Regions from separate parts of the Nocardia sp. NPDC052254 genome, predicted to be linked through region 2. Evidence: riboswitches for the same ligand, from Rfam matches in the RefSeq annotation. Region 2 holds a riboswitch; each other region holds the start of a gene.
What was found. Region 2 has a riboswitch for cobalamin ahead of metE (5-methyltetrahydropteroyltriglutamate--homocysteine S-methyltransferase). Riboswitches for the same ligand answer to the same signal wherever they lie in the genome.

Region 1: it holds a riboswitch for cobalamin, as region 2 does, so the genes downstream of both, glyA (serine hydroxymethyltransferase) here and metE (5-methyltetrahydropteroyltriglutamate--homocysteine S-methyltransferase) in region 2, are expected to answer to the same signal.
Region 3: it holds a riboswitch for cobalamin, as region 2 does, so the genes downstream of both, AB0L57_RS19605 (CbtB-domain containing protein) here and metE (5-methyltetrahydropteroyltriglutamate--homocysteine S-methyltransferase) in region 2, are expected to answer to the same signal.

Annotation. Positions count from the first base shown of each region.
Region 1 is NZ_JBFAUW010000007.1:178,125-185,389, reverse strand. Features, by position in the region: gene AB0L57_RS19670 (DUF2231 domain-containing protein) at 1-18, shown strand, start outside; gene AB0L57_RS19665 (hypothetical protein) at 191-400, shown strand; gene AB0L57_RS19660 (hypothetical protein) at 478-798, shown strand; gene AB0L57_RS19655 (carboxymuconolactone decarboxylase family protein) at 798-1,379, shown strand; gene AB0L57_RS19650 (GMC family oxidoreductase N-terminal domain-containing protein) at 1,486-3,129, shown strand; gene AB0L57_RS19645 (hypothetical protein) at 3,126-3,344, opposite strand; cobalamin riboswitch at 3,553-3,755, shown strand; gene glyA (serine hydroxymethyltransferase) at 3,886-5,190, shown strand; gene AB0L57_RS19635 (GntR family transcriptional regulator) at 5,154-5,843, opposite strand; gene AB0L57_RS19630 (LLM class flavin-dependent oxidoreductase) at 5,914-7,265, shown strand, end outside.
Region 2 is NZ_JBFAUW010000003.1:509,178-516,442, forward strand. Features, by position in the region: gene AB0L57_RS11025 (short-chain fatty acyl-CoA regulator family protein) at 1-150, opposite strand, end outside; gene metE (5-methyltetrahydropteroyltriglutamate--homocysteine S-methyltransferase) at 426-2,711, opposite strand; cobalamin riboswitch at 2,841-3,058, opposite strand; gene AB0L57_RS11035 (pyruvate carboxylase) at 3,266-6,679, shown strand; gene rsmD (16S rRNA (guanine(966)-N(2))-methyltransferase RsmD) at 6,726-7,265, shown strand, end outside.
Region 3 is NZ_JBFAUW010000007.1:169,799-177,063, reverse strand. Features, by position in the region: gene AB0L57_RS19625 (CoA transferase) at 1-167, shown strand, start outside; gene AB0L57_RS19620 (CoA ester lyase) at 219-1,130, shown strand; gene AB0L57_RS19615 (flavin reductase family protein) at 1,148-1,651, shown strand; gene AB0L57_RS19610 (hypothetical protein) at 1,656-2,357, opposite strand; gene AB0L57_RS19605 (CbtB-domain containing protein) at 2,763-2,978, opposite strand; adenosylcobalamin (AdoCbl) riboswitch at 2,987-3,135, opposite strand; gene rsrA (mycothiol system anti-sigma-R factor) at 3,525-3,791, opposite strand; gene AB0L57_RS19595 (sigma-70 family RNA polymerase sigma factor) at 3,836-4,450, opposite strand; gene AB0L57_RS19590 (aminoacyl-tRNA deacylase) at 4,906-5,406, shown strand; gene AB0L57_RS19585 (MarR family transcriptional regulator) at 5,553-6,053, shown strand; gene AB0L57_RS19580 (hypothetical protein) at 6,189-6,515, shown strand; gene AB0L57_RS19575 (SOS response-associated peptidase) at 6,545-7,265, opposite strand, start outside.

The sequences.
Region 1 (7,265 bases), on a different contig from region 2:
CTGAGGAAGAGCGGATAACACTCGCGCCCAGAGGTCGAATCTCGTCGTGCCGAAACAGGCCGTGCTCCCCCGCCGCGCTCACTCCCGTCCCGGCGACGGCCGGACCCGGCACGTCATCGGTCTCGTCGTGGTACCCGATGACCCCGCGCCGAACCCGGCCGAGGAGCCCGGCGCCGATTAGTCTGACGCCATGAGCTCCAGCGCGTTCGGACCGGGTGACGTCGTCATATTTCCGCGCGGCCCGTTCAGCGGCATCTGCGGAGTCGTACGCGAGGTCGATCTGCGCCGGGCCACGCTGCGCCTGGAATTCAGCGAAGGAGTGGTACACCGCGAAGGGAATGTGCTGCGCGAGCGCCGCCACGCCATGACCGTCGCCTTCGACGAGGTCGAGCTCATGTGAAACCGGCCGCGCCCGGGAACGCCCATGGTCATGATGACCGAACGCCACCGATCGGCGCACGAGAGACGGAGGCCGTCGTGCCGAACGAAAAGCAATCGAGGTACCGAGAACTGGCGGATCGCATCCGCACCGGCAAGGGCGCCGTCTCGGCGGAGCTGCGCGATCGCACCTTCCGCAATGCCGACCTTCCACCAGCCCTGCGCCCCTTGATCGACAAGGTCGTCAGCCGGCCCGCCGAGATCACCGACGCGGACTTCGCCACGGCCGGCGCCGCCGGTTTCGACGAGGATCAGCTGTTCGAGCTGGTGACAGCCGCCGCTGTCGGGCACTCGTCACGCATGTACGAGTCGGGACTCGCGGCCTTGGCCGAGGCCACCGGCGGGAAGGCGGACGGCTGATGCGTCCCGGAATCCTGAACCACGGTTACCGCCCCGGCACCAAGATCCTGTTCCGGATCATCCGCCTGCTCACCGGGCAGCAGCTGCCCGACGCCGCGAAACTGACCTTCTACCGGCCCGATTTCTATGGCTCCCACGCCAAGAAGTTCACCCATGAGGCGATGCGCGGTCCATCGGAGTGGTCGGTCGCGGATCGAGAACTCATGGCAGCCTACGTATCCCAGGTCAACCAGTGTGCCTTCTGCATCGGCGCGCACACCGCGACGGCTCGTATGGCCTACGCCGACGATGCGAAAGTCTCCGCGGCACTGAGTGATCCGGATTCCGCACCGATCCCGGACGGCCTGCGAGCCACGCTACATCTACTGGGCAGGCTCACCAGGGGCGCCGCGGTGACCGCCGACGACATGCGCGCGGTACTGGCCACGGGCGTCTCCCCGGCCGGCATCGAGGACGCGCTGGCGGTCTGCGCCGCCTTCGACATCACCAATCGTCTCGCCGACGCCTTCGACTTCGAACTGCTCAGCCCGGCGGGATTCGATTCGGGCGCAAAGTATCTGATCGAACGCGGCTACCGCTGAGCCGAGTCGCCCACTCCGGGAGCCACGCGGCCACCGATCACCCCTTGCCGCGCGCAATCGCCAAGAGTACTGTCCAGACAGTTGTCCAAGGCGAGGTGCGTGAGCTATGAGCGAAAAATCCGTCGGAGCGTCCGGACGCGGCAGCGCGACCGAGGCCGACTACGTCGTCGTCGGCGCGGGCAGCGCCGGCGCGATCGTCGCCGGCCGGCTGGCGGAATCCGGGGCGAGCGTGATCCTGCTGGAGGCCGGGCGCAGGGACAACACCCGGCTGGTCACCATGCCGGGATCGATCGCGATGGTGCACACGGTGCCGCAGCTGAAGAAGCGCGTCACCTGGAAGCAGTACTCCACCCCGCAGAAGCACGCGCACGATCGCAGGATTCCGATGACCCGGGGCAAGGTGCTGGGCGGATCCAGTTCGGTCAACGGCATGCTGTTCGTGCGGGGCAACAAGGCCAACTTCGATTCCTGGGCCGCCGAGGGCTGTGCGGGCTGGAGCTACGACGAGGTGCTGCCGGCCTACAAGCGGCTCGAGAACTGGGAGGACGGGGCCGGCGAACTGCGCGGGGCCGGCGGGCCGATCGAGGTCACCCGGCAGCAGCACCTGACCCCCATCGCCCGGCAGTTCACGCAGGCCGCCACCGAGACGCTCGGGGTGCCGGAGATCGCGGACTACAACGGTGAATCCCAGGAAGGCATCAGCACCTTCCAGCAGAGTGTGCGTAACGGGCTGCGCTACAGCTCTTCCCGCGGCTATCTCACCAACCGACCGAATAAGAATCTGACGGTGGTGACCGACACGCACGTCGCGCGCGTCGTCGTCACCGGCGGCCGGGCCACCGGCGTGGAGGTGATCGGCAGGCAGGGCCGGTACCAGATCCGCGCAGGCAAGGAAGTGATCGTTTCCGGCGGCGTCGTGGGGTCGCCGCAGATTCTGATGCTGTCCGGAATCGGCCCGGCCGCGAAGTTGCGTGAACTCGGTATCGAGGTGCACGCGGATCTGCCGGTCGGACAGAACCTGCACGACCACCTGTTCGTGCCGATGACGTTCATCTCCAAGAACGCCGTACACCGCAGCACGCCCACACATTTCGCCCCGGCCGTCCTGCGCGAGCTGTATCGGCCGGGCAGCAGCTGGTTCGGACGGACCATGTTCGAGATGGTCGGATTCGTGAAAACCTCCTTCGCCCACGATGTTCCGGACATGCAGATCCACACCCTGCCATGGGGATATCCGACGCCGAATCAGGACGAGGACACACTGCACACCGTGGACCGCCGCGCGGCGCTGACCATCTTCCCCACCCTGATCTATCCCAAGAGTCGCGGTGAGCTGACCCTGGCCTCGGCGGATCCGCTGGATTCCCCGCTCATCGACCCCGGCTATCTCACCGATCCCGCCGACACCGAATTCCTCATCGAGGGTATGCGGATGATCCGGGAGATCATGGCGCACAAGGCCATCGCGGGTGATGTGGTCGAGGAGCTCGCTCCCGGTCCGGACTACTTCGACGAGACGGCACTGCGCCGGGAGCTGCCGACCCGGGTGCATTCGGTGTATCACCCGGTCGGCACCTGCCGGATGGGAGTCGACGAACGCGCGGTGGTGGACCCGCAGCTGCGGGTCCGCGGTATCGAGGGCCTGCGGGTGGCCGATGCCTCGATCATGCCCAGCGTCACCGGCGGCAACACCAACGCGCCCTCGTACATGATCGGCGAACGGTGCGCCGAATTCATCACCGCCGGTTAGCTGTTGACACTCCAGCGAGCTCCCGCGTCGTCGCGACGGCGCACCAGCTCCGAGCCCGGAGTGAGCCGGGCGCCGAACGCCTCCCACAGCGAACCGTCGCAGACACGCTCCACGGTGAAACGATGCTTGCCGTAGCAGGCGCGCGACAGCACCGACAGCCGGGACTTGCCGATCAGTCGGTAGAGCTGCCCGCCGATTCGCACCGTCGAGTTCATGTACGCCCCTCTCGTCGCTGTCTGTTGTCCGACAGCGGCAAGAATCGCAAGATGCGCCTGAATGGCTCCTGAAGTGAGCTGAAGTCCTTTTCAGGAGCCGGTCGAAACCCCGGGTGTGCCGTCGCGCCGGACGGCGCAGTATGCTGCCCGCGCAGCTGGTTCGCCATGATCACGGTGCCGGGAGCCCCCGCTCGGTCATCGGCGTCGAAGCCACACGCGGCACACGGTGTGCCGACGTGGGGTGAAGAGGGAACCCGGTGGAATTCCGGGACTGTCCCGCAGCGGTGAGCAGGAACGAACGCCGTCACGAGCACTGGATGCGCGCATCCGGGAAGCGACGGTCAGTAGGTCGGCCCGATTCTGGTCCGGTGCCCGCGAGTCCGAAGACCTGCCCGTTGTGCCGGATGCGCCGCATCCGGCGGTCGCCGCCTCGTGGATCGGGCGCGTCACCTGCCGTTCGCACCGGTGTCCCCGGAGCGAGGTGGATCGGGGTGTGCTCAGTAGGGCGGTGGCTGTCCCTTGCCAGCCGACGGAGTTCATCATGGTCGCTTCCACTGCCCGTACCTCTTCGCTCGACAACCTGTCGCTTGTCGAGCTCGATCCGGAGCTGGCTGCCGCGATGGCGGGCGAGCTCGCCCGTGAGCGCGACACCCTCGAGATGATCGCGTCGGAGAATTTCGTGCCGCGCGCGGTGCTGCAGGCGCAGGGCAGTGTGCTGACCAACAAGTACGCCGAAGGGTATCCGGGTCGCCGCTATTACGGTGGTTGCGAGCATGTCGATGTGGTCGAGGATCTGGCGCGTAATCGGGTCAAGGAGTTGTTCGGCGCCGAATTCGCCAACGTGCAACCGCATTCGGGTGCGCAGGCCAACGCCGCGGTACTCATGTCGCTGATGAACCCGGGTGAGAAGCTCCTCGGTCTCGACCTCGCCCATGGTGGTCACCTCACCCACGGCATGCGCCTGAACTTCTCCGGCAAACTCTACGAGGTCCATTCGTACGGCGTTTCCGAACAGGACCATCGCATCGATATGGATCAGGTGCGCAAACAGGCCCACGAGGTACAACCCAAGGTGATCGTGGCCGGCTGGTCGGCCTATCCCCGGCACCAGGACTTCGCGGCCTTCCGCGAGATCGCCGACGAGATCGACGCTTACCTGTGGGTCGACATGGCGCACTTCGCCGGTCTGGTCGCCGCCGGGCTGCACCCCTCACCCGTCCCGCACGCCGACATCGTCTCCTCGACCGTGCACAAGACTCTCGGTGGTCCCCGCTCGGGTCTGATCCTGGCCAAGCAGGAGTTCGGCAAGAAGCTCAACAGCGCGGTGTTCCCGGGGCAGCAGGGCGGTCCGCTGATGCATGTGATCGCCGCGAAGGCCGCCGCGTTCAAGATCGCCGGCACCGAGGAATTCCGTGACCGGCAGGAGCGCACGCTGCGCGGTGCGAAGATCCTGGCCGAGCGGCTCACCGCCGCCGACGTCCGCGATCGCGGAATCACCGTGCTCACCGGCGGAACGGATGTGCACCTGGTGCTGGTCGACCTGCGTAACTCCGTTCTGGATGGTCAGCAGGGTGAGGATCTGTTGCACGAGGTCGGAATCACGGTGAACCGCAACGCCGTTCCGTTCGACCCGCGCCCGCCGATGGTCACCTCCGGCCTGCGTATCGGCACCGCCGCACTGGCCACCCGCGGCTTCGGCGACACCGAGTTCACCGAGGTGTCCGACATCATCGCCACCGCCCTGGCCGGCAACGCCGACCTCGACGCACTGCGCGCACGGGTCTCCAAACTGGCTCTGGACCTCCCGCTCTACGAGGGCCTCGAGGACTGGAAACTGCTCGGCTGATCGGCCGCCGACTCGCGCTGCCGCAACCAGCCGACGAGCGACTCCCCCGCATCGAGCACATGCCGTTCGGCGAGGGCTCGGGCTTGTTCGGCATCGTGGGCGGCGAGGGTGTCGAGCAGTTGGGTGTGCTCGTGCAGGGCGTGCTGTTCGTGGTCCGGGAACATGCGCAGGAAATTCGACGGCACCACCCGCGACGCCAGCTTGATCTGGGCCAGTAACCGAGGCGAGTGCGCGGCGCGGTGGATCTCCTGGTGGAAGTGCCAGTTGGCCTCCCCGATGCGATCGTCGCCGGACAGGCGTTCGACATCGGCCGCGAGGGTGCGCAGGTTCTCCAACTCCTCGGCCGTGGCACGTTGCGCCGCCCACGCCGCGGCCTGACCGGTGAGCACACCGAGCAGGGTGAAACTGTCGCTGATATCGGCGGCGCCGATCCCGAGCACGGTGATCCCGCTGCGCGGCGCGACCCGCACGAGCCCCTCGAACGACAACTCCAGCAACGCTTCTCGCACCGGGGTGCGACTGGTCGCGAACTCCTCGGTGATGGCGTCGAGATCGATCCGCGCCCCGGCCGGCAGCACTCCGGTGAGGATGCGGTCGCGTAGTTCACGCGCGGCCCGCTCACGCACGGTTCCCGAGATATCCACACCCGCCATGGTCAGGGAGCCTAGCAGCGCGGCAATACCAAGTTTGAAATCTGATATATCAGATGTTAGATTTCTAACCATGGCTCAGCGGCGCGACGACACCATGGCACTGGTCGCCTTCATGCAAGCGGGAAACACTTCGGTCTACGCGGGCTCCTGGCGACACCCGGCAACCGAGCACGGTTATCTCGATGCCTCCTACTACGCGAAGATCGGCCGGCAGCTCGAAGAAGGCTGTTTCGACCTCATGTTCTTCGACGACCGGCTGGCGATGCCGGGCATCTACGGCGGCAGCGTCGGCGAGGCGGTCCGGCACGGCGCCCGCCCGGTGAAACTGGATCTGGGTGCGGTCCTGGGCGTGTTGTCCCAGGCCACTTCCCGAATCGGTTTGGGCGCAACCTATTCCACCACCTACTACCAGCCCTTCCATGTGGCGCGCACCTTCTCCACCCTGGACCATCTGTCCGGCGGGCGGGCGGCGTGGAACGTGGTCACCTCCGTCAACGATGGCGAAGCCCAGAACTTCGGCCTGGCAACACATCTCGGACACGACGAGCGCTACGACCGCGCCGACGAATTCCTGAACGTGGTCACCGGCCTGTGGGACACCTGGGAAGACGACGCGATCGTGCACGATCGGGCCGCGGGCATCTACGCCGACCCGGACAAGGTGCACGAACTCAACCACTCGGGGCAGTACTTCACCGCGCGCGGACCGTTGACCGTTCCCCGCACACCGCAGGGACGGCCGGTCATCATTCAGGCGGGCTCCTCCGGGCGCGGCCGCGAATTCGCCTCGCAGTGGGCCGATGTCATCTTCACCGGCGATCCCGGCCTCGAGGTGGCGCGTGCGCACTACGCCGATCAGAAGGCCCGGCTGTCGGATGCCGGCCGCGATCCGGCCGCGGTACGAATCTGCCCCATGGCCTACGCCGTGGTCGGTGAGACCGAGCGCCATGCCCGCGAGCGCGAGGACATGCTGCTCAACGATCTGGTGGATCCGATGGCTTCGCTGACGCTGCTGTCGGAGCTGATGAACTACGACTTCGCGCAGTACGCGCTCGACGATCCGGTCACCGATGAGCTGATCGCCTCGGTCAGCGGTATTCGCGGGCTGGTCCAGAATCTGCGCGCCCATCTCGGCGGCGAGACCGTGACGGTCGGCGATCTCGCCGGGCATCGGGCCACGCTGCTGCAGGGACCGCGGTTCGTGGGCACCGGCGCGCAGGTCGCCGGGCAGATGGCCGAATGGTTCCACGGCGACGCGTGCGACGGATTCGTGCTGGCCGCAACGCATCTGCCCGGTGCGTTCGAGGATGTCGTACGGATGGTCGTGCCACATCTGCAGCGCGCCGGCCTGTTCCGCACCCGGTACACGGGTACGACTCTGCGTGACCACCTGGGTCTGGCCCGCCCGCAGCGCCGCACCGT
Region 2 (7,265 bases):
CAGAACAGGAATGGTGAGTGGCCGCTGGTCGCGTTCGAGCTGATTGAGATAGCTGGGCGAAAGCTCCAACGACTTGGCCAGGGCGGCCTGAGTCATTCGTCGTTCTTCGCGCAACCGCCGTAACCGGGCACCCGCATACATCTTGCGCACGCCGGAGATGGTACCCACCAACCTTCGCAATCATTGCAATTTCGCCGGGTGTGGGCGATCCAGGGCCCTGGGCACAGGGGTATTTGATCTACATAAGCCCTGCGTATTGTGCGAAGTGCGGGGGATTCGACGAACGTGAACAAGTGCGCGGCGCGGTCGTGTCGCCGCCCCCGCAATCATCCGGCACACGGCCGGTGCGTCGCTGCTGACCCGATGCCGGCATCCGGATCGCCCGGTCGGCGACCCGGATGCGCCGGGTCGCCGACCGGTACGGGTCAGCGCACCAGCTGGGCGGCGTTCACCATGTTGCGCAGCGAGGCCTCCACCTCGGTGCGGCCGCGGGTCTTGAGCCCGCAGTCGGGATTGACCCACAGCCGTTCGGCGGGAACGGCTTTCATCGCCTCGCGCAGGGAGGTCTCGATCTCGGACACACTCGGAACCCGGGGCGAGTGGATGTCGTAGACACCCGGCCCGATCCCCAGGGCGTAACCGACGGCATTGAGGTCGTCGAGAATCTCCATGTGCGAGCGTGCCGCCTCCACGGAGGTGACATCGGCATCCAAAGCCGCGATGGCGCCGATGATCTCACCGAATTCGGAGTAGCACAGATGGGTGTGGATCTGGGTGTCGTCGCGAACACCGCTGGTGGCCAGGCGGAATGCGGTCACCGCCCAGTCCAGGTACTGCTGCTGATCGCCACGCCGCAGCGGCAGCAGTTCTCGCAACGCGGGCTCGTCGACCTGGACCACCCGGATGCCGGCGGCCTCGAGGTCGACGGTTTCGTCCCGGATCGCCAGTGCGACCTGCCGCGCGGTATCGGCCAGCGGCTGATCATCGCGCACGAACGACCAGGCCAGGATGGTGACCGGACCGGTCAGCATGCCCTTGACCGGCTTCTGCGTGAGCGACTGGGCGTAGGTGATCCATTCCACCGTCATCGGCGCGGTGCGCACCACATCGCCGAAGAGGATCGGGGGCCGCACGCAGCGGGTGCCGTAGGACTGCACCCACCCGTTGTGGGTCGCGGCGAAGCCGTCGAGCTGCTCGGCGAAGTACTGCACCATGTCATTGCGCTCGGGCTCGCCGTGCACGAGCACATCGAGACCCAGATCTTCTTGCAGCGCAATGACATCGGCGACCTCGGCACGCATCTGTTCCTGATACTGCGCGTCGGTGATCTCACCCGAACGCAGTGCGGCGCGGGCGGTACGGATCGCCGTGGTCTGCGGGTAGGAGCCGATCGTGGTGGTCGGCAGCAGCGGCAGGCGCAGATGTTCGCGCTGCAGCTCCCGGCGCCGATCCGCCGGGGCGCGCCCGGTGTCCCCGTCGTCGAGGCCGGCCAGGCGGGTGCGGACGGCCTCGTTACGCAGTCGCGGATCCGCGCGCCGGCTCTCGATGGCGGCGCGTGCCTCGGCGAGCTCGGCGGCGACGGACTCGGTACCCGCGCCGATCGCCTCGGCCAGGATCCGGACCTCGGTGATCTTCTCCGCACCGAAGGCCAGCCAGGTCCGCAGGACCGGATCCAGATCGGGTTCGGCGGCCAGCGAATACGGCACGTGCAGCAGCGAACTCGAGGACGAGACCGCCAGCGTCCCGGACGATCCCAGCAGAGTGCCCAGTTCGCCGAGCGCCGACTCCAGATCGGTGCGCCAGATGTTGCGGCCGTCCACGACGCCGGCGACGACGAGCTTGCCCGCCAGCGCCGGGATCGCCGCCACCTCGGAAACCGTGGCGCCGGAACGGAAGTCGAGTGCGACACCCTCGATCTCGGTGGCCGCCAGTGCGCCCAGAGCGGGGCCCGGTGAGCCGAAGTAGGTGGCCACCAGGATCTTCGGGCGATGTGTCGCCGCCGCGAGTTCGGCATAGGTGCTACGCACCGTCTGGACCTCGGCGTCGGACAGATCGCGTACGAGTGCGGGCTCGTCGATCTGCACCCAGCCGGCGCCGGCGTCGGCCAGCTGTCCCAGTAGATCGCGGTAGAGCGGAATCAGCTCACCCAGCCGATCCGCCGGCGCGACCCCGTCGACTCCCTTGGACAGTGCCAGGAAGGTCAGCGGGCCGATCACCACCGGCCGGGCGTTCACCCCCAGTTCCTGGGCCTCGGCCAATTCGGCCAGCAGCTTCGACGGATCGAGTGCGAACTGGGTGTCCGGGCCGATCTCGGGGACCAGATAGTGGTAGTTGGTGTCGAACCACTTGGTCATCTCCAGGGGTTCGATCCCGTCGGCGCCGCGAGCGGCGGCGAAGTAGCGATCCAGCGGATCGGCGATGCCGGCGACTCGCGAGGGCAGCGCGCCCAGCAGGACAGCGGTGTCGAGCATCTGGTCGTAGTGGGAGAAGGTACCCACCGGTACGGAATCGAGCCCGGCGGCCTGAGCGGCGGTCAGTCCCTCGGTGCGCAGTGTGCGGCCGACCGAGGTCAGTTCGGCGGCGTCCATCCGCCCGGCCCAATAGCCTTCGATGGCGCGTTTGAGCTCGCGCCGTGGCCCGATGCGCGGCAGGCCCAGGACCGTCGCGGTGAAATGTTGCGCGGTCGGATGGTGATTGTCTGTGACGGTCACGGTGTTCTCCAGTAGTGGAAGTCACGGGACACCGCCGCAAGGACGGACGGAGCCCACACACCTGGCCGCACCGAGGTCCGGCCCACCGGGTCCGCCCGCCCGATCCACGAGGCGGTGACCGCCGGATACGGCGTATCCGGCACAACCGGCAGGTCTTCGGACTCACAGGCATCGGTCGGGGACCGGTCCGGAGATGCGCCCCGGATATCGCCTACTGGCCGTCGCTTCCCGGAAGATTCCAGTGCTCATGACGGCGTTCGTTCCTGTTCACCGCTGCGGGACAGTCCCGGGTTCCCACCGGGTTCCCTCTTCGCCGGTCCGCGAGGACCGGTGTCGACGCTGCACGCGACGCTCGGGGCTCCAACTCGTCGACGGCAGCGAACCAGCTGCGCCGTCCAGGGTAATCCACGCGAGTGATCGGTCGTCGCCGGGAGTGCCCGGATGTTACGGCCGCGACAACACAACTTCGCAGATTCCCGGGGCCGCTCTGTGAGGATGGCTGCGAAGCCGTATTCGCTGTTCGTGCCCGCTCAGCGGCCGGGTACCTTGGTCGAATGTTCTCCAAAGTGCTGGTCGCCAACCGCGGGGAAATCGCCATTCGCGCCTTCCGTGCCGCATACGAGCTGGGCATCGGCACCGTGGCGGTTTTCCCCTATGAAGACCGCAATTCGGTGCATCGCCTGAAGGCCGACGAGTCGTATCAGATCGGGGTGCCCGGACATCCGGTGCGCGCTTATCTGTCGATTCCCGAAATCGTGAGTGCGGCGAAATCGGCCGGTGCCGATGCCGTCTATCCGGGGTACGGGTTCCTGTCGGAGAATCCGGATCTGGCCGCCGCCTGCGCGGCGGAGGGAATCACCTTCATCGGGCCGTCGGCCGAGGTGCTCGAGCTGACCGGCAACAAGGCGCGCGCCATTGCCGCGGCCCGGGCCGCGGGTCTGCCGGTGCTCAACTCCAGCGAGCCCTCGGCGGACGTCGCCGAGTTGCTGACGGCATCGGAGTCGATGGAGTTCCCGGTCTTCGTCAAGGCGGTCGCCGGTGGTGGTGGTCGCGGTATGCGCCGGGTCGCCGATCGGGTCCAGTTGCGCGAGGCCATCGAGGCCGCGATGCGCGAGGCGGAGTCGGCCTTCGGTGATCCGACTGTGTTCCTCGAGCAGGCGGTGATCGATCCGCGTCACATCGAGGTCCAGATTCTGGCGGATCAGCACGGCAACGTGATGCACCTGTTCGAGCGGGACTGCTCGCTGCAGCGCCGGCACCAGAAGGTGATCGAACTCGCGCCCGCGCCGAATCTCGACCCCGCACTGCGCGAGCGGATCTGCGCGGACGCGGTGGCCTTCGCCCGCCAGATCGGTTACTCCTGTGCGGGCACCGTGGAATTCCTGCTCGACGAGCGCGGACAGCATGTGTTCATCGAGATGAATCCGCGTATCCAGGTCGAGCACACGGTGACCGAGGAGATCACCGATGTCGATCTCGTGCAGTCACAGCTGCGCATCGCCGCCGGAGAGACCCTGACCGATCTGGGCCTGAGCCAGGACAGCGTCTCGATTCACGGTGCGGCGCTGCAGTGCCGGATCACCACCGAGGATCCGGCCAACGGCTTCCGGCCCGACACCGGCCGCATCACCGCCTACCGCAGTCCGGGCGGTGGTGGTATCCGGCTCGACGGCGGCGCGAATCTGGGTGCGGAGGTGGGCGCGCACTTCGACTCGATGCTGGTGAAGCTGACCTGCCGCGGCCGCGACTTCGACCAGGCCGTGGCGCGGGCCCGGCGTGCGGTGGCGGAGTTCCGGATTCGCGGCGTGGCCACCAATATTCCGTTCCTGCAGGCCGTCCTCGACGATCCGGATTTCCGGGCGGGGCGGATCACCACCTCGTTCATCGGCGAGCGGCCACAGCTGCTGACCCAGCGTGGATCCGCCGACCGCGGCACCCGCATCCTGCGCTATCTGGCGGATGTGACGGTGAACAAGCCGCACGGAGAACGGCGGACGGCGGTGTATCCGCACGACAAACTGCCCGCGATCGATCTGAGCGCCGCGCCGCCGGACGGCACCCGTCAGCGTCTGCTGACCCTGGGACCCGAGGGTTTCGCTCGCTGGCTGCGCGAGCGCGACGCGGTCGGGGTCACCGACACCACTTTCCGTGACGCGCATCAGTCGCTGCTGGCCACTCGGGTGCGGACTCGCGGCCTGCTGCAGGTCGCCGGGCACGTGGCGCGGATGACGCCGGAGTTGCTGTCGGTGGAGTGCTGGGGCGGCGCGACCTACGATGTGGCGCTTCGGTTCCTGTACGAAGATCCCTGGGAGCGCCTTGCCGCGTTGCGGGAGGCGATCCCGAACATCTGCCTGCAGATGCTGCTGCGTGGCCGCAACACCGTCGGCTACACCCCGTATCCGGAACAGGTGACCCGCGCGTTCGTGCAAGAGGCCACCGATACGGGCATTGATATCTTCCGGATCTTCGACGCACTCAACAATGTCGACCAGATGCGTCCCGCGATCGACGCGGTCCGCGAAACCGGTACGGCGGTGGCCGAAGTCGCGCTGTCCTACACCGGTGACCTGTCGAACCCGGACGAGAACCTCTACACCCTCGACTACTACCTGAAGCTGGCCGAGCAGATCGTCGAGGCCGGGGCACACGTCATCGGTATCAAGGACATGGCCGGACTGCTGCGGGCTCCCGCAGCGCACACCCTGGTCACGGCCCTGCGCAGTAACTTCGATCTGCCGGTGCACGTGCACACCCACGACACTCCGGGCGGTCAGCTGGCGACTTATCTGGCGGCGTGGCAGGCCGGAGCGGACGCCGTCGACGGTGCCAGCGCGCCGATGGCGGGTACGACCAGTCAGCCCGCGCTGTCGGCGATCGTGGCCGCCGCCGCGCATTCGCCGCGCGACACCGGGTTGAATCTGGAGGCCGTGTGCGACCTCGAGCCGTACTGGGAGGCGTTGCGAAAGGTGTACGCGCCGTTCGATGTTGCGGCATCCGGCCTGACATCCCCGACCGGGCGCGTGTACGAGCACGAGATTCCCGGCGGGCAGTTGTCGAATCTGCGTCAGCAGGCCATCGCACTGGGGCTGGGGGATCGGTTCGAGGAGGTCGAGGCGAAATACGCGGGGGCGGACCGGCTGCTGGGCCGACTGGTCAAGGTGACGCCGTCGTCGAAGGTGGTCGGCGATCTGGCGCTGTCGCTGGTGGGATCCGGGGTCGACGTGGACAGTTTCGCCGCCGACCCGGCTCGGTACGACATCCCGGACTCGGTGATCGGTTTCCTGCGTGGGGAACTCGGCACTCCGGCCGGTGGCTGGCCGGAGCCGTTCCGCACCCGTGCGCTGGAGGGCCGTGGGCCCGCGAAACCGGAAGTGCCGCTCACCGACGAGGATTCGGCCGCACTGGCGGGGACCTCACAGCAGCGCCGCGACACCCTGAACCGCTTGTTGTTCCCCGCGCCGACCGCCGAATTCCTCGCACATCGTGAGAAATACGGTGATACGACCGGATTGTCGGCCAACCAGTTCTTCTACGGACTGCGGCACAACGAGGAACACCGGGTCGAGCTGGAGAAGGGTGTCACCCTGCTCATCGGGCTGGAAGCGATCTCCGAGCCCGACGATCGCGGTATGCGCACGGTCATGTGCATCCTCAACGGGCAACTGCGTCCGGTTCTGGTGCGTGACCGTTCCATCGCCAGCGACGTCCCGGTCGCGGAGAAGGCCGACAAGAACAACGCCGCGCACATCGCGGCACCGTTCGCGGGGGTGGTGACACTGACCGTCGGCGAGGGCGACACCGTCACCGCGGGCGGCACGGTCGGCACCATCGAGGCCATGAAGATGGAGGCCGCCATCACCGCACCCCGCGGTGGTGTGGTCGCCCGCGTGGCCATCGGACCGGTCCAGCAGGTCGAAGGCGGAGATCTACTGGTCGAGTTGCGGATCAACGAGGCATCCGCCGAGTGACCCGGACGGTGTTTCGGACCGGCCGAGGCGATATCGAGGTCCCGCGGTGACCAGGATCGTCGCGGGTTCGGCCGGTGGGCGGCGGCTGCGCGTCCCACCGGCCGGGACCCGGCCCACCTCCGACCGGGTTCGCGAAGCCCTGTTCAATCTGCTCGCCGCCCGGATGGATTTCGACGGCGCCCGGGTGCTGGACCTGTACGCGGGCTCGGGTGCGCTGGGGCTGGAGGCGTTGTCGCGCGGGGCATCTCACGCGCTGCTCGTCGAATCCGACCGCAAGGCCGCCGCGATCATCCGCGGCAATATCGCCGACCTCGCCATCTCCGGCGCCGAATTACGTGCGGGCACAGTCGCTTCGGTCCTGGCGACCGCGCCGGCCGAACCCTATGACCTGGTGCTGTCGGATCCGCCCTACGCCGTGACCGAAGCCGCGATCGAGGCGGATCTCGCGGCGCTGGCCACCGGCGCGTGGTTGCACGAGGACGCCCTGATCGTCGTCGAGCGATCGGCCCGCTCACCGGAAACCGATTGGCCTGCACCGTATTCGGCGCTGAAGCCCCGCCGCTACGGCGAAACCCGCATCGACCTG
Region 3 (7,265 bases), on a different contig from region 2:
TGGGAACCATGACCGTGCAGGCGCCGGTACCCCGGTTCTCGGCGACCCCCGGCAGCATCACCCATCTCGGCCCTCGCCTCGGCGCCCACAACACCGAGGTCTACCGGGACCTGCTCGGACTCGACGACACCGAACTGTCCGCCCTGCGCGCGCAAGGCGTGCTCTGACCGCTTGCACCGGTACAGACTGTTTCCATTACAGCACAAAGGATTTCGACCATGACCGACCTGTTGCGCCGCTCGGAGCTGGCACTGCCCGCCGTCAACGACCACATGTTCGACAAGGCGCTGTCGTGCGGCGCGGATCTCGTCTTCCTGGATCTCGAGGACGCCGTTCCCGCCGCGCACAAGATCGAGGGCCGTAGCAAGGCGATTCGTGCGCTGACCGAACTCGACTGGGGCACAACCGTTCCCGCCATCCGGATCAACGGGCTGGACACCCCCTGGTGTCACGACGACATCATCGAGGTCGTCACCAGGGCCGGGAACAAGCTCGAGACCATCGTCGTCCCGAAGGCGCGCACGGCGCGCGACGTCTGGTGGGTGGACATGCTGCTGACCCAGCTGGAGACCAAACTCGGCCTGTCCCGGCGCATCCGGCTGGAGGTCCTGATCGAAGAGGTCGAGGGGCTGGCGAACGCCGAGGCCATCGCCGTCGCGAGCGATCGGGTCGACGCGCTGATCTTCGGTGTCGGCGACTTCTCGCTGTCCCAGGGTGCGCGGGTGGACACCAATTTCGAGCCCCTGGGTGACTATCCGGGCGACTTCTGGCACTACGCGCGGAACAAGGTGCTGGTGGCCGCCCGGATCGCGGGGATCGACGCCCTGGACTCCCCCTATCCCGACTATCGCAACCTCACCGGCTACGAACGTGATGCCGGGCGGTCGGCGCTGCTCGGCTATACCGGAAAGTGGGCGATCCACCCCGATCAGGTGCCCGTCGCCAATCGGATCTACGCGCCCACCGCGGACGACATCGCGCTGGCCGAGCGTAATCTCGCCGCCTACCGCGCGGCCGAGGCGCGGGGACGCGGCGCCGTCGGCGTCGAGGGCGTACTGGTCGACGCCGCACACGTGAAGATGGCGGAGGCGACACTGGCCCGCGCGGCGCTCGTTTCCGCTCGCGGCTGATCCGGCGAGGCACGACCATGCTCGAATTACTCGAGGAACGCACCGACGGACTGGCGCTGCGGCACATGTTCGCGACCTTCCCCGCCGGGGTCGTCGCGGTATGTGCCGACATCGACGACGCGCCCTGCGGTTTCGCGGTCAGCACCATGGTGCCGGTGTCCCTGGACCCGCCGCTGATGCTGTTCTGCGTGCAGCGCACGTCGACGACGTGGCCGCAGTTGTCCACCGCCGAGCGCCTGGGCCTGAGCCTGCTCGGCGCGGACCAGCACGCCGCGGCCCGGGCACTCGCAGGTCCCGGCGGCGAACGCTTCCGGGACCTGCGAGTACATCGCGGCGATCGGGACGCCGTCTTCATCGACAGCGCAACCTGCTGGGTCGAGGGCTCGGTGCACAGCATCGTGGACGCCGGTGACCATCTGGTGGTCATCCTCGGCATCCATCGAACAGCCACTCGCGCGGGCGGGCGGCCGCTGGTCTTCCACGACCACGGCTTCCGCCGGCTGCAGGAACCCGAGGTGTGACGGGCTAGTTCTTCGGCTTGTTCAGTGTGTCGAAGAACTGGATCCCGCTGATCACCGCGACCGGAACCCCCAGGATGATGGTCCCCGCCGCGGCGCCGAGCGCGGCACCGGCGGAGCCGCCCGCGAGGCAGCCGCCCGGTGCACCGGCGAAGAAGATCGGGGGCATCAGCGCGGTGCCGACCAGCGCACCGGCCACACAACCACCGACCAGGCCGATGGCGGTTCCGACGAGCACACCCAGACCGGTCGCGAGACCGATCTGGTTGGCCGCCACACCGAGGGCGTCGTTGAAGTCGGCCTGATCATCGATCGGAGTCAGATCCGGTGTCGTCGAGGCGACCGCCTCGGCCGGATTCGTGCTGGGCGTCAGCACCGCGGTCCGGCCGTCGACCTGCGCCGCGATCGGCCAGTCCCGCTGATCGTGCTTGTAGGTCAGCGGCAGGCCGGCGACGAGATTGCCGTTGTCGTCGAGGATTTCGAATTGGTTGCCGCGCACGTTGAGCCGGCCGCCGTCGGTCCGCAGCACCACCGAGTGGTCGACCACATTGGCCGTGTAGTGGATCCCGGGCAGCACATCGGTGCTCACGGTCGAGCCGGGCCGTTCCTGCGGGGCCGCCGGGGCATCGGCATTCGCGGTACCACCGGCGACGGTCAGTGCCGCGATGGTCAGCGCGGAGCCGAGAACGAGTGAGGTCCTGGTCTTCATGGGATTTCCTTGGTGATCGATCGGAATGGCCTGGTGGACAGCGACTCTCGTGGTCGCCGTGGATACCGTCGGCGGCGATCGCGACGTGCAGGGCATGACTTCTCCAGATGCCGGCACGACGAGGGGACCGTCCCGCTCATGCGGGCGCGGTCATGAGACGAACGACAACGCGAGGTGCTGCGGACCGCCTGTCGAGGCGGTCGGCTCGGCACGGCGACAGCCGCGCGCCGAGCTCACCTCATCGACCACTGTGCGGCGTTGCGGCGGCATCCGAGGATGCCGCGATCACACCGGTCGCGGTGTCGATGACTGAATGTTTTCCGGCACAGACGAATACCGAATATCCCAGGAAGCTCCGGCAAGCTCCGACGGATGGTTCGCCGTCCGGCGGTGAAACCCGCGTGCTCAGTGGCAGGGGAAACCGAGGAAATGACGTGCGTCGTGCACGAATTCGTGGACATGCATATCGCTGCCGAAGATCGACACCGCGCCCTGATCCACACCGATGAAGTAGTACGCCAGCAGCGCGAGGATGGTCGTTCCCGCCAGCCACAACGCCGTGGTCGGGATGGACAGCGACACCGGCCGGATACCGGCCTGAGGTGCATACGACGTGGCCATGAACTTCTCCTCACCTGACGGGGATATCGCGTCCCCGGGCACTACTACCGGCGACGATCAAGGGTCCGACTCGAAGTTCCGACAAACTCCACACGGCGGCGCGACCGTCCCGGAATCTCACCGGGTTCCTCTACTCATCGCTCGTATCACCATAAGAGAACGCGAATGCCGAGGTCAATCCACCGGGGTGGACTCGTTCGAAAACCGCACTTCCGCCGGGCCGTCCGCGGCTCCGGTCACGCCCGCCGCGGCGCGATCCGATCCTTGACGAGCGGTACCTGGCGAGACGGCCGATTGCGGCGTCCGGCCCGGCCGCATGTAACCTTTTCTCCCGGAACTCGCACCTGAGGCGGGTTGATCCCCGTCCAGGGGCCAGAAGGGAGATACCGATGGGTAAGCGTGGGCGTAAGAAGCGCAGCCGCCGCAAGAATGCGGCCAACCACGGCAAGCGGCCGAACTCCTGAGCCGTCGCGCCGTGCGATAAACGCCGAATGCGGCATGTCATCGATGGATGGCATGCCGCATTCGGCTTTCATGAGTGTGTGCTCAGCGCTCCGGTTCGACCCGGGTCTCGGTGATCGTGACCGCCTGCCGGATCTCAAGGGTGAGCCGCTCACGCAGTGATTCGGGAGCCCGGTCACCACCGCATTTGCGGCTGAGCAGCCGCTTGAGCTTCTCCTCCAGGCCGTAGGCCTCGATACATGGAGAGCAATGGTCCATGTGGTGCTGCAGACGCGCCCGGGTGGCATCGTCGCATTCGCCGTCGAGCATGAGCCACACGTCGGTGAGCACCGCCGAACAGTCCAGCTCCATTCCGTCCCCAGCGCCCCGATCGTCGTGCTCGTGCCCACTGTTGCTCACTGGGTTACCTCCTGACGCGCGCCGTTGCCCGGTCGGTTCCGGTCGAACCCCCGCTCGTGTGCGACATCGGCCAGCAGCCCCTTGAGCTGCTTACGTCCGCGATGCAGCCGGGACATGACGGTGCCGATCGGAGTCCCCATGATGTCGGCGATCTCCTTGTAGGGGAAGCCCTCCACGTCGGCGTAGTACACCGCCATGCGGAATTCCTCGGGCAGCGACTGCAGGGCAGCCTTGATGTCGTCGTCGGGCAGGGCCTCGAGCGCCTCCATCTCCGCGGATCGCAGACCGGTGGACGTGTGCTCGGCCGTGGCGGCGAGCTGCCAGTCGGTGATCTCGTCGGTCGGATACTGCGCGGGCTGGCGCTGCTTCTTGCGGTAGGAGTTGATGTAGGTGTTGGTGAGGATTCGATACAGCCAGGCGCGTAGGTTGGTGCCCTCCCGGAACGACCGGAAGCCCTGGTACGCCTTGGCGAAGGTCTCCTGCACCAGATCCTCGGCATCGGCCGGATTACGGGTCATCCGCAGGGCCGCGCCGTAGAGCTGATCCAGCAGCGGAAGTGCGTCGCGCTCGAAGCGCCGGGCGAGTTCGGTGTCGTCGGCAGTGCTGCGCACGGTGGATTCCCCGACCTCTACGGCGGCATCGGACGAGGCGGTCGCCTCGTCTTCCACCGGGTCGTCGGGGATCTCGATGTCTTCCGGCCGGGAACCGCCCGCGCTCTCACCGCGGGGGCGATCGGCCGCCAGTTCGTCGTCGCTCGTCACGGAAGTCCCTTCGGTCGCCGTAGCAGTTGAATCTACCGCGCGCGCGGGATGCCGGCCGAACCCGGTGTCCGGGGTCACGATGTCGATCAGCGAGTACGCGTGCGAGTCGCCGATCGTTACCGGGCGTTCGTCGACGAGGACGGTCACCGGCTTCTCCTTCGAGCTGTCTGGGTCGCGTGCGGTTGTGCTGACAACCGCTCCGTGCTGGCGGAACAGTTCAACATGGCAAGCGCCCGCTGTGTTCCCGGCCGACCCCGCCGACAGGCAGAAATCCCGTTTGCCGGGTGGAAACGGACATCGGTACGGTGGCCGGCATGGCCGCATCCACACCCGCGATCGGAGCGCTGATCCGTGCCCGGGTCCCCCATGTGGTGCATTCGTATCCGCACGATCCGCGCAGCGACAACTACGGCGACGAGGCGGTCGCGGCGTTGTCGGAGCGGGTGGGTGTCAGCGCCGAGCAGATCTTCAAGACGCTCGTCATCGAACTGTCCACCGGAGCCGCGGCCGTGGCGGTGGTACCGGTGCCGCGATCGCTGTCGTTGAAAGCGGCCGCCGCGGCGCTGGGCGCGCCCAGGGCGGCGATGGCCGACAAGGTCAAGGCACAACGCATCACCGGCTATGTCCTGGGCGGAGTGTCACCATTGGGTCAGCGGCGTGCACTACCGACGGTGATCGACGATTCCGCCTCGAATTGGGATCGCGTGCTGTGCAGCGCCGGTCGTCGCGGGCTCGAGATCGAGCTGGCACCGGCCGATCTGATCCGTCTCACCACCGCCGTCACCGCTCCCGTCGCGGGCCCCTGACCCGTCGGTGCCCCCGGCAGCCGGCGCCGGCGCGGTCCGAAACATCGCCACATCACAACCGCTTTGTGTATACAAATAGTTGATTGCCGCAAGTAGTTGGTCGCCGCCGGTGACACGGCGGGGACGCACAGCAGGAGGCCGCGGAGATGGACGGCGAACAGGTGACCGACACGATCGGCCAGCAGCTGATTCGCCTCGGGCGCATCCGAGAGCGAACGAATGCCCAGGTCGCGGCCGCTTCTCATGGCGAGGTCGACACCTCCGCGTATCGCATCATCTTCCGGCTGCTCAGCGATGGGCCGATGCGGTCGGGCACCCTGGCCGAGGCCATGTACTCCGATGCCTCCACCATCAGCAGGCAGGTGGCCGGGCTGGTCAAACGGGGCCTGCTCCGTCGCGAGGCCGACCCCGACGACGGCCGCGCCAGTGTGCTGATCGTCACCGAAGCCGGCCGGGAGATGGCCGTGCACCTGCGCGCCCTGCGCAACGAGATGATCGGGCGCATCCTGACCGACTGGAACGACGCCGACCGCGAGCAGTTCGCGATCCTGTTCCATCGCTTCGTCGACGATTACGAGGCCGCGCGCCCGGCGATGCTGGCCACGGATGTACATCCGGAGGCAGTGGCACCCGAGAAGGACGGATAGCGACACTCCGGCCGGACACGCAGAACCACGGGTGCGATTCACAGGAATCACACGAACCACACCGCCGGCTGTGCGTTACTTGTCGGGCAGTTCGTTCTACCCCCGATTCGTTTCGAACCGAGGATGTGATGCGAAATGACCCACCGTCCGCGCGTGCGCAGCCTGATCGTCGCGGCCACCGGCGCCGCACTTCTCCCGCTGGGAGCCGGTCTGCTCACCACCGCACCGGCGAATGCGGCACCCCGCCCAGCGGTTCCCGCCCGCAATCCGAACTTTCCGCTGGGTGGTGGCGAAGCCGAGCAGCCGGGCAAGCCGGAGAAGGAGCCGCGGACAGAGAAGGATCCACGGGCCGAAAGGGCCGAGAAGTTGGGCGGAGCCACCGCCACCGACATCATCAACATGAGCGCGCACCTGCTGAAATGCGGGCTCAACATCGCGGCACCGACCGTGAAATGCGACTAGCCACACCGCAGCGCGCCGGGGGCCGGGGTTCAGATCAGGCTGATCTGCCCGGCCTCCTCGCCACTCGCGCCGGGCGCCGGGTCCAGCAACCGCGGCCCGTTGTTGCGCACCGAATTCACCAGAGGTGCGACCGGTCGCGCGACGATCGACGAAACCAGCTGCGCCCCTGGGGTTTCCAATAGATCGGCCGGTGCCGGATGGTCGGGATCGAGCCACGCGTCCCACTGCGCGCGCGGCATCATCAGCGGCATCCGATCGTGAATGCGCGTGAGGTCACCGACCGCGTCGGTGGTCAGGATCGTGCAGGACAGCAGTGGTGCCATGTCCCGGTGCTCCGGATCCCGCCAGACCGACCACAACCCGGCCATGTACAACCGGTGCCCGTCGGCATCGGACATGTAGTACGGCTGCTTGACCGCCTTGCCCGACCCCGTGGGGTGCGGTTCGGCGAGCCACTCGTACCACCCGTCCATCGGCACCAGACAGCGCCGCTTCTTGACCGCGTCCCGGAACGAGGGCGCGGTTGCGGCCCGATCGGCGCGGGCGTTGAACAGGGGCTTCCCCTTGGCCGGAACCCCCGGCTCACCGGCTTTGGCCCACACCGGCACCAACCCCCATCGCATGCGGCGGATGCGCAGCGCGGGATCGTCGTCGGGATGATCGTGATCGTGGCGGCGAACCACGGTGAGTACCCGGTTCGTCGGTGCGACGTTGTAATTCGCACCAGGCGCACCCGCGCCGGATTCGCCG